4 regions of the Pseudophaeobacter sp. 1A16562 genome follow, and region 3 is predicted to be linked to each of the others. Evidence: riboswitches for the same ligand, from Rfam matches in the RefSeq annotation. Region 3 holds a riboswitch; each other region holds the start of a gene.
The links. A riboswitch is a leader RNA that binds a small molecule or an ion and turns the genes downstream of it on or off. The one in region 3 is predicted to bind cobalamin.
Positions count from the first base shown of each region.

Region 1: linked by a shared signal. The riboswitch ahead of SM764_RS03720 (DUF1636 family protein) and the one ahead of SM764_RS06420 (TonB-dependent receptor plug domain-containing protein) in region 3 are both predicted to bind cobalamin.
Region 2: linked by a shared signal. The riboswitch ahead of SM764_RS03655 (energy-coupling factor ABC transporter permease) and the one ahead of SM764_RS06420 (TonB-dependent receptor plug domain-containing protein) in region 3 are both predicted to bind cobalamin.
Region 4: linked by a shared signal. The riboswitch ahead of SM764_RS02870 (hypothetical protein) and the one ahead of SM764_RS06420 (TonB-dependent receptor plug domain-containing protein) in region 3 are both predicted to bind cobalamin.

Region 1 is NZ_JAXGFT010000002.1:283,496-285,690, reverse strand. It holds gene glpD (glycerol-3-phosphate dehydrogenase) at 1-241, shown strand, start outside; gene cobO (cob(I)yrinic acid a,c-diamide adenosyltransferase) at 316-951, opposite strand; cobalamin riboswitch at 1,004-1,219, shown strand; gene SM764_RS03720 (DUF1636 family protein) at 1,323-1,745, shown strand; gene cobW (cobalamin biosynthesis protein CobW) at 1,749-2,195, shown strand, end outside.
Region 2 is NZ_JAXGFT010000002.1:269,642-271,836, forward strand. It holds gene cobF (precorrin-6A synthase (deacetylating)) at 1-350, opposite strand, end outside; gene SM764_RS03655 (energy-coupling factor ABC transporter permease) at 428-1,105, opposite strand; cobalamin riboswitch at 1,164-1,379, opposite strand; gene cobA (uroporphyrinogen-III C-methyltransferase) at 1,449-2,180, opposite strand; gene SM764_RS03665 (cobyrinic acid a,c-diamide synthase CobB) at 2,177-2,195, opposite strand, start outside.
Region 3 is NZ_JAXGFT010000004.1:4,302-6,496, forward strand. It holds gene SM764_RS06415 (Lrp/AsnC family transcriptional regulator) at 1-81, shown strand, start outside; cobalamin riboswitch at 555-767, shown strand; gene SM764_RS06420 (TonB-dependent receptor plug domain-containing protein) at 927-2,195, shown strand, end outside.
Region 4 is NZ_JAXGFT010000002.1:101,759-103,953, reverse strand. It holds gene nudC (NAD(+) diphosphatase) at 1-175, shown strand, start outside; gene SM764_RS02875 (SRPBCC family protein) at 238-705, shown strand; cobalamin riboswitch at 814-1,049, shown strand; gene SM764_RS02870 (hypothetical protein) at 1,169-1,543, shown strand; gene SM764_RS02865 (protein-tyrosine phosphatase family protein) at 1,657-2,178, opposite strand.

The DNA.
Region 1 (2,195 bases), on a different contig from region 3:
TCTGATCCGCGCCTATGGCACCGAAGCGCGGCTGATCCTGGGTGATGCGAAATCCGCCCAGGCGCTGGGGCGCGATTTCGGCGCCACCATCACCGAGCGGGAGTTGGACTGGGCGATTGCCAACGAATGGGTGCGCAGCGGCGATGATTTCCTGTGGCGCCGCACCAAACTGGGCCTGCGCCTGACCGAGGAAGAGCGCGCCGCGGTCGATGCCTATATCAAGGACAAGATTGCCGCGTAACGACGGGGCAATCCAAAACGCACCGGGCGTGGGCTTCCCTGCCCGGTGACACCTCTGCAGATGGTCTGGCCGTCTTAGAACTCCACCCCTTTCTGCGCCTTGATCCCGGCGCGGAAAGGATGTTTGATCTGGCCCATCTCGGTCACCAGATCCGCGATCTCGATCAGCTCTTCCTTGGCGTTGCGTCCGGTCAGAACCACATGAGTCATCGGTGGTTTCTGCTCAACCAGAAACTCCAGAACCTCATCCAGATCCAGATATTCATAGCGCAGCGCGATATTGATTTCATCGAGCAAAACCATTGCGTTGCGCTCATCCAGTATCATTTCCTTGGCCTTTTCCCAACCTGCGCGGGCCGCCGCGATATCGCGGGCCTTGTCCTGCGTTTCCCAGGTGAAGCCTTCGCCCATCGCGTAGAACTGGCACAGATCGCCGAAATGCTCCTCGATCAGGGTGCGTTCGCCGGTCTGCCAGGCGCCCTTGATGAACTGCACCACGGCGGATGGCATGCCGTGGGCGATGCAGCGCATGATCATGCCGAATCCCGAGCTGGACTTGCCCTTGCCGGGGCCGGTGTGGACGATGATCAGCCCCTTTTCACCGTCCTTATTGGCCATCATGCGGTCACGCGCCGCTTTCTTTTTCGCCATCTTGGACGCGTGCCGTGCCGCTTCTTCCTCGGAAATGCCGTTATCAGACTTTTCGGTCACCAAGTGCCCTCCTGCAGTTTGGCACCATGTCTTGACAAGGAAGCCCGCAATAGCGCAAGGGGATTTTGTTGGTTCCTGCGAAAGCAGGCGAAGAGGGAATGTGACACGGCCATCTGGCCCAAGCACAGCCGCCCCCGCGACCGTGACCGGAGAGGTCTCCACGCCACTGGGTAACACCGGGAAGGCCGGAGAACCGCAAAGACCCCGCAGCAATGCGGCGGCCTTGAGATCCGCAAGCCGGGAGACCTGCCAACAGACTTAATCTACGGGCGGACGGGGTGTGCCGCGACCGGATGAGAGCCGATTCATCCATACGGCTCCCCTCTGGCCTCTCCCCGTCTGTCTGACAGGACGCAAGGAGACGCCCGCCAATGGCGAAGGATACGGCTGAACAGCCCCCCAAAGGCAGCCCAGAGGTCACCCTGACCATCTGCACCACCTGCAAGCGCGAAGGCGTTGATCCCGAAGCCACCCGGCCCGGCACCCTGTTGCTGCAGGCGCTGCGCGCCGCCGACCTGCCCGACGGGGTTTCGGTGCGCGGCGTCGAATGCCTGTCCGCCTGCAAGCGCGGGTGTTCCATGGTGCTGAGCGGCGGCACCGAGCGCTGGAGCTACATCTACGGCGATCTGGATCCCGATCAACACGTTGATGACATCCTGCAAGGTGCGGCTGCCTATGCCGCGACCGACGACGGTCTGGTGCCCTGGCGTGCGCGCCCGCAGGTCTTTCGCAAGCAATCCATCGCCCGCATTCCCCCGGCGCCCCAGCCGGGTGAATGCCCATCCGAGGAGTAACCGATGAGCGATCTCAACAAAATTCCCGTCACCGTGGTGACCGGCTTTCTCGGCGCGGGCAAGACCACGCTGATCCGTCACCTGATGCAGAACCCGCAGGGCAAACGCCTGGCCGTACTGGTCAATGAATTCGGCACCGCGGGTGTGGACGGCGACATCCTGAAATCCTGCGCCGATGAAAACTGCCCAGAAAACAATATCGTGGAGCTGGCGAACGGCTGCATCTGCTGCACCGTGGCGGACGATTTCATTCCCACGATCGAGGCCCTGATGGCGCTGCCGGAAACGCCCGAACATATCCTGATTGAAACCTCCGGGCTAGCGCTGCCGAAACCGCTGCTGAAAGCCTTTGACTGGCCCGCGATCCGCTCGCGCATCACCGTAGACGGGGTCATTGCCCTGGCCGACGCCGAAGCCGTCGCCGCAGGGCAATTCGCCCCGGATCTTGAC
Region 2 (2,195 bases), on a different contig from region 3:
TAAAGGGATGGATCGCCCCAGACCAGAAAGCCGACCTTGCCGCCCCGGGGCAGGTGCTGATCGATGGTCTCTTGCCAGATCTCGGCAATGGCATCGTGCCAGTCGTCCACTCGCTGTCGGTAGCTTGGTGTCGCGGGATCGCGCTGCGGCAGGTCGAAATCGACGATCGCAGGCCCTGGCGATTTGATCACCCGTTTGCAGATGTCCCGGCGCAGACCGGCCAGATCGTCCTTACCGGCACCCTTGTTGGGGATGAGGATTAGATCCAGCCCGTTCAGGGCTTCGACCGCCTGCAGGGTCAGATGCTGGGGATTGCCGGTGCCAATGCCAACAAGGGTGAGATCAATCATGTCTGGCGCCTTTGGAAAAGAAACACGGCCCCGAAACGGGACCGCGCTATGTGACACTTCAGATGTCAGCGAAAGGCTTACGCAGCCGCATAAAGGCGGGGCGTGACCAGACCGCTGCGCTCAAGTCCGCGCAGGCTTTTGGCGGCGGCCAGAACGGCCAGATCGGCCAGCGGTTCGATCAGGATGACGGTCATGTAAGCTGCACCAAAGGTAAAGACCGAGGCCATGGTTTCGGCGCCGATGCCCTGACCGTAGAAGGCCCAGAAAGCGACCCAGCCGACAACGCCTGCCTGATAGGCGGTCGACAGCGCCAGCGCCTGAGAATACTTCAGATCAACATAGGCAGTGTTCGGAGCGATGATCCGCTTGGCCAGTTCCTTCATCGCGAACAGCGGGACCAGCAGCGTGGTCAGGTTGATGAAATACTGCGGCAGATCGATCGGGGCAAAGAACACGCCCTGGATCAGAAGTCCCATCGCCAGACCGAAGGCAGCAGGTGCAGCGCCCAGCAGCAGGAACAGGGTCGAGCCGAGGATGAAGTGAACCTCGGAAACGCCCACAGGGAAATGCGGCAGCACTTCGAAGAAGGTGAAGACGCCGACAGTCGCAATGGCCGAACGCGCCGCAAAGGATGCGATGCCGGAGGCGGCCAGATCTTCCATCGTCTTTTTCGCAGCAAAGCCCATGGCGCCAGCGGCGGTGGCATAGGACAGGGCGATTTTGACGCCGTTTACGATTCCGGGTTCGATATGCATGTTCTGTCTCCTTGCCGCCTCACCCGGCGGCATTACATAGGTTATGGTTGGGCCATCCTGGCCACGTCTTCCAACGGCAGGTCTCCTGACTCGCGGGTCGATGCCGGTCCGGGGCCTTCCCAGTCCTGATAGGGACCAGTGGCTATGCCCGGTGGCTCTCCGCTCACAGTTGCGGGGGCAGTCACGGATTTGGCGCCTGATGGCTACACCTCACCGTGTTCCCTTTTCATCCTTGGGTCTTGGACCCGTCGGAACCTTTGGTCTTTCAGAGATGACACAGCGCTCACAAAGCTGTCAACGTGTCTGGCGCGTCATCCGTGTTTCAATTGCGGCATATGGGCGATCAGCGGGGAAGGTCCTCATCGGCCAGGGGACCATAGAGGATCAGCACCGGTGCCTTGGTCTCCATCGCGCGCAGGACCTCGGGGAGTTCCCCCACCGTGTGGCAGGACAGCGACTGATCCGGGGTCGAAACACCCAGCGCGATCAGCGCGTGCGTCTCGGGCGGCAGCCCGGCCACCAGCAACCGTTCGGCGAGCGCTGCAAAGGTGCGTTTCCCCATGTAGACAACGGTCGTGGCTTCGGGATCGGCGAGGGCGGTCATATTCAGCCCTTCGGGCAGGCCGCCGGTCACGTCATGGCCGGTGATGAATTGCAGTCGCCGTGCGGTCAGCCGCCGGGTCAGCGGGATATTGGCGGCCGCCGCAGCTGCCGAGGCCGCGGTGACGCCGGGCACGATCTCGAACCCTATGCCTGCCTGCCGCAGCGCGGTGATTTCTTCTTCCAGACGGCCAAAGACGCCGGAATCGCCGGATTTCAGCCGTACCACATGCGCCCCGGTTGCTGCGTATTCGACCAAGAGTTGGCTGACGTGGTCCTGCCGGGGGGAGGGGCGGCCTGCGCGTTTGCCCACCCCGACCAGATCGGCGTCCGTGCGGGCATGGGTCAGGATCGGCCCCGAGGACAGATCGTCGAACAGCACCGCATCCGCCGCCTCCAGCCGTTTCACCGCCTTGACGGTCAACAGCTCAGGGTCACCGGGGCCGGAGGAGACGAAACTGACAAAACCGCTCATGATTGCTCTCCGGTA
Region 3 (2,195 bases):
ACCAGCATTCGGTCCAACCTCTCATTGAAAGAAATGAAGGCGTCGAGCAAGCTGCCCGTCAATGCAGCATCAATGAAATAGACTGCCGCGCAAGCTGGTTTTCCGTCGTGTTTGAACCGGAGCCTGTAACCGGCCACCGGACTGAACCTGTGCCCGCGACAGACCTTGTCGAAGATCTGGGCGTTCATGCGCGGTCTCGTACTGGAACGCTTGGGCGAAGATGGAAACGCCATAGCTTCGCCGGGATGCGGAAGAGGCGCGTTGCCGCCGCAGGGGCATTGCCAGGGGAAATCTGTCCGTGATGCGGGGCAGGGGGGACAGCCACGACTCCAGCCATTGGATTCGGTGGAGATCGGAACGGGGAACCATGCCGTAGCGTGGAATATCGCCTGCGCAAAGGTTGCGGTCGATGCGGCACAGCATTGCGTTTGCGGCATTGAAACCATCACTTAGCAGTTGATTTCAGGCGATTGTTGCTGGTGTGCGCGGTGCATTGTTTGAAAACTCCATCCTTGGCGGCGTCTACTCCTTCTTGACAGAGTAAATCCAGTTTGCCTAAGTCCGGCCATTCTGGTCCGGCTGGGAATACCATCCGGGTAAAAGGGAACATGGTAAGGCGTCGGAACAAGACGTCAAAACCATGACTGCCCCCGCAACTGTGAGCGGAGAGCAATGCTGCGATATGCCACTGCCCCAAGAGGGGGCGGGAAGGCGCGGCAAAGCTGCGACCCGCGAGTCAGGAGACCTGCCAGAAGGATCACCCAGTCCGGGTGCGGGGCGCGCCGAGGACGACGGACTTCCGTAGTGGTGGCAATTGAACCGTCTGTGGAAGCATTGCCTTCCAAAGACCGATGATCTGTACATGTTGCCCGAGATGGGCAGCCACTTTTCCTGCACCGAATGTGCAGGCTGGGAGAACTGAAACGATGCGCAAGGTAAGCTTGTCCCTGGCCGCCACCCTGATGGTCACTACCCCCGCAATTGCAACCGCCCAGGAGGCGGAGATCATCGATCTGGGCGAACTCATCGTCTCCGGTGGTTTTACCCCTGTCGAGGCGCAGAAATACGGTCGCTCGGTTTCGGTCGTGACCAGCGAAGAGATCGAACAGCGCGGCATCACCACGGTTCAGGATGCACTGCGGTCGGTCCCCGGCCTGATGGTCACCGGTGCAGGTGACAGCTTTACCCAGGTCCGCATCCGTGGCGCCGAAGCCAACCACACGCTGATCCTGATCGACGGCATCGAGGCCTCGGGCGGCGACAGCGACTATATCCTGTCTGGCCTTGATACCGCCAATATCGAGCGGATCGAGGTGCTGCGCGGTCCGCAATCGGTGTTCTACGGCTCCAACGCCTCGGCGGGTGTGATCAACATCATCACCAAGAGTGGCGGCATCGGCACCGAATACGGTGGCAGTGCCGAAGTCGGCTCGGACGGCTACCGGGCCTCGGCGCGGGTGTCGTCCCGAACCGAACGCGGCGGCATCTCGCTCAACCTCGCGCATGATAATGACGATGGCTACGATTTCTCCGGCAGCGGCGGCGAAGAGGATGGTATCCGCCGCAACACCGCGCAGGTGAAAGGCGACTACCTTGTGACCGAGCGGCTGAAGCTGGGTTTCAACCTGCGTGCCTCGGAAGAGCGTTTCGACAGCGACAGCACCTCCTTCACCGCGACCGATGCGGCCAGCTATGTGGTGGATGATCCCACGCAGTTCAGCGACCGCGATGAACAGCTGGCTCAGATCTTTGCCGAGCTCGACACGCTGGGCGGACGCCTGAAACATCGCCTGTCTTACGAGCGTACGGATTTTGACCAATCCTACAACGGCGGCGCCCTGACCGAGACAAAGACGGAAGCGGCGAAATACCTGCTGAGCTTTGGCCTTGATGGCCAGACGGTAGATCTGACAGATCACCTGCTGAACGCCATTCTGGAATGGGAAGAGGATTCCAGCCGTTCCAACCCGGCCTTTGCGCGCAAAACCAATTCGATCGCGCTGGAATACCGTGGCAGCTTTGCCAATGGTCTGGATCTGCAACTGGGCGTGCGCCGCGACAACAACAATGCCTTCGAAGATGCCACCAGCTGGAACGCCAGTGCGTCCTATACCTTTGCGGGCAGCGGTGTGCGCCTGCATGGCTCGGCCGGCACCGGTATCGTGAACCCGACCTATTTTGAGCTCTTTGCCAAC
Region 4 (2,195 bases), on a different contig from region 3:
CGCGCTGGATCGCGAGCTGACCATCGACCCACATGAAATCGAGGACGCGATCTGGGTCAGCAAGCAGGACATGATGACCGCCTTTGCCGGAGAGCACCCGATCCTGAAGCCTGCCCGAAAAGGAGCAATTGCACATTTTCTGTTGCAGAACTGGCTTGCGGATACACTGGATTAAAGGGAATATCGCGGCCACGCTGAGAATTGATCAATCAAAACAGGCAAGCAGGCGTCAGAGTCATGGATTTCACGAGTAAAGAAGATATCGATTCACCGATCGCCGACGTGTTTGAAGCCCTGTCGGACTTTGAAAGCTTTGAACGCTCGGCCATCCGGCGCGGCATCGACGTGCAACGGATCGGCGATATCAGCACGCCTGAAAACGGCCTCGCCTGGGATGCCAAATTCAACTTTCGCGGCAAGGCGCGCGAGCTGCGCATTGCTCTCAAATCCTATGATCCCGTCACCCGCATTCTGCTGTCCGGCGACAGCAGCGGGCTGAACGGCGAAACCGAGATCGAACTGATGGCGCTGTCGCCGCGGCGCACCCGTGTAACAATTTCGCTCAACCTGACGGCCAAGACCCTGTCGGGGCGGTTGCTGCTGCAATCCTTCAAACTGGCGCGCGGTTCGCTCAATAAAAAATTCAAAGCGCGCGCGGCAGATTTCGCCCGGCTGACCGAAGAACGGTTGAACCGCACGGCCTGAGGGCACCGCATCCGCCTGCACAAATCAGCTAGCTGACCTGGCTTGCTGGCGTTGGCGCGGATTTCTCCGACTTTCACACAAGCGAATTGACGACTCGCCCTTCGACCCGCTACCCATTTCACAGATGGTTTCCGCGATCCGCCTTTTGCGGGTCCGGGATGAAAAGGGAACGTGGTGCGATCCGGCCTCTCTCGGCCAGAACAATTCCACGACTGCCCCCGCAACTGTAGGCGGAGAGCGACCCCGGAAGATCCACTGGACGCAAGGTACAGACCTGCGGCCGGGAAGGACCGGAGAAGCTATGACCCGCAAGTCAGGAGACCTGCCATCGCACAACTCGAAACCGGGCGGGGTGTCCGGAGCGGGTGAGATGGCTCCTGTTGCGCGGCCCGTTCTGGCCGACAAGCATCCGGCCACATGTCTCTCCCCCTCTTTATGCCCCTGCCTCAGCGCGGAGGGCGCGATGATCTGGACGACAAAAACGCATGAACTTGCGGCAACAACCTGTCAACACACCGGGGCAAGCTGCCCAGCACTGGAACGGATGCTGGTGGCCCTGTGCGGGGCACTCGATACCGCGCGGGATATGACCGAAGAGGATTTTGAAATCACCGGCGACAGCCTGCTCGATGGCTGCACCCGCCATTGCCCGGCGCGCTTTTTTGCCTCGCACGACAGGATCCGGGTGTTCTGCGAAGTGGACACCGCAGCAGAGCGCAGCGGTCTGGACCGTTTTGCCGACGCGCTACTGTCCAGCGATCCACAAGCGCAGCCCGCAGATCACCTGCCGCATCGCCCCTGCTCCTTCGGAGAAGCCATCCCGCTCAGCGCGGCGTAGCGGCCGACCCAGCAAACAACAGGAGGGGCGCCGGTTATATCAGATGAATGCCGCGCCCTGTGAAGAAGAAAGCGGGATGACAGCCGGGCCCGCTCCGGCGGGCTGCCTCTGGCTCAGCGGCTGCGGGCCCAGGCCATCTGTGCCTCGGTCTCGACCGCGCAGGGGCGAGACATGCGCAGCCGGTTCAGCGCCGCCTCTGGCGCAACACCGCATTCGATCAACAGGCGCAGCACCACCATGCCGGAGCGCCCGCAGCCGCCCCGGCAATGCACTAGAACGCGGCCGCCACCGTTCAGCGCCTGGCGCGCCGAGGCGCTGACCCCGGGCCAGGCCTCGTTCACCTCCGGGCCGGGCACACCGAAATCCGCCACCGGCAGATGCACCCAGCGGCTTCCCATGCTCTGCAGATCAACCCCCAGCGTCGCGGCCCCGACGGAGACATGCTCGGCTTCGGTGGTCATGGAAATGACCAGACCGGGCTGCCAGTCGTGGATCAGCTCAAGATCCCCCTTGTAGTCGCCCCCGGCACCGGGCAGCGGGCAGATAGCAAGAATGCCATTGGCGGCGGACACCGCGTAGATCGTAAAGGGCTGCCCGGCCTGCAGGCCTGCCCCATCTGAACTCATCCCAGTCATCACACACTCTCCACCAC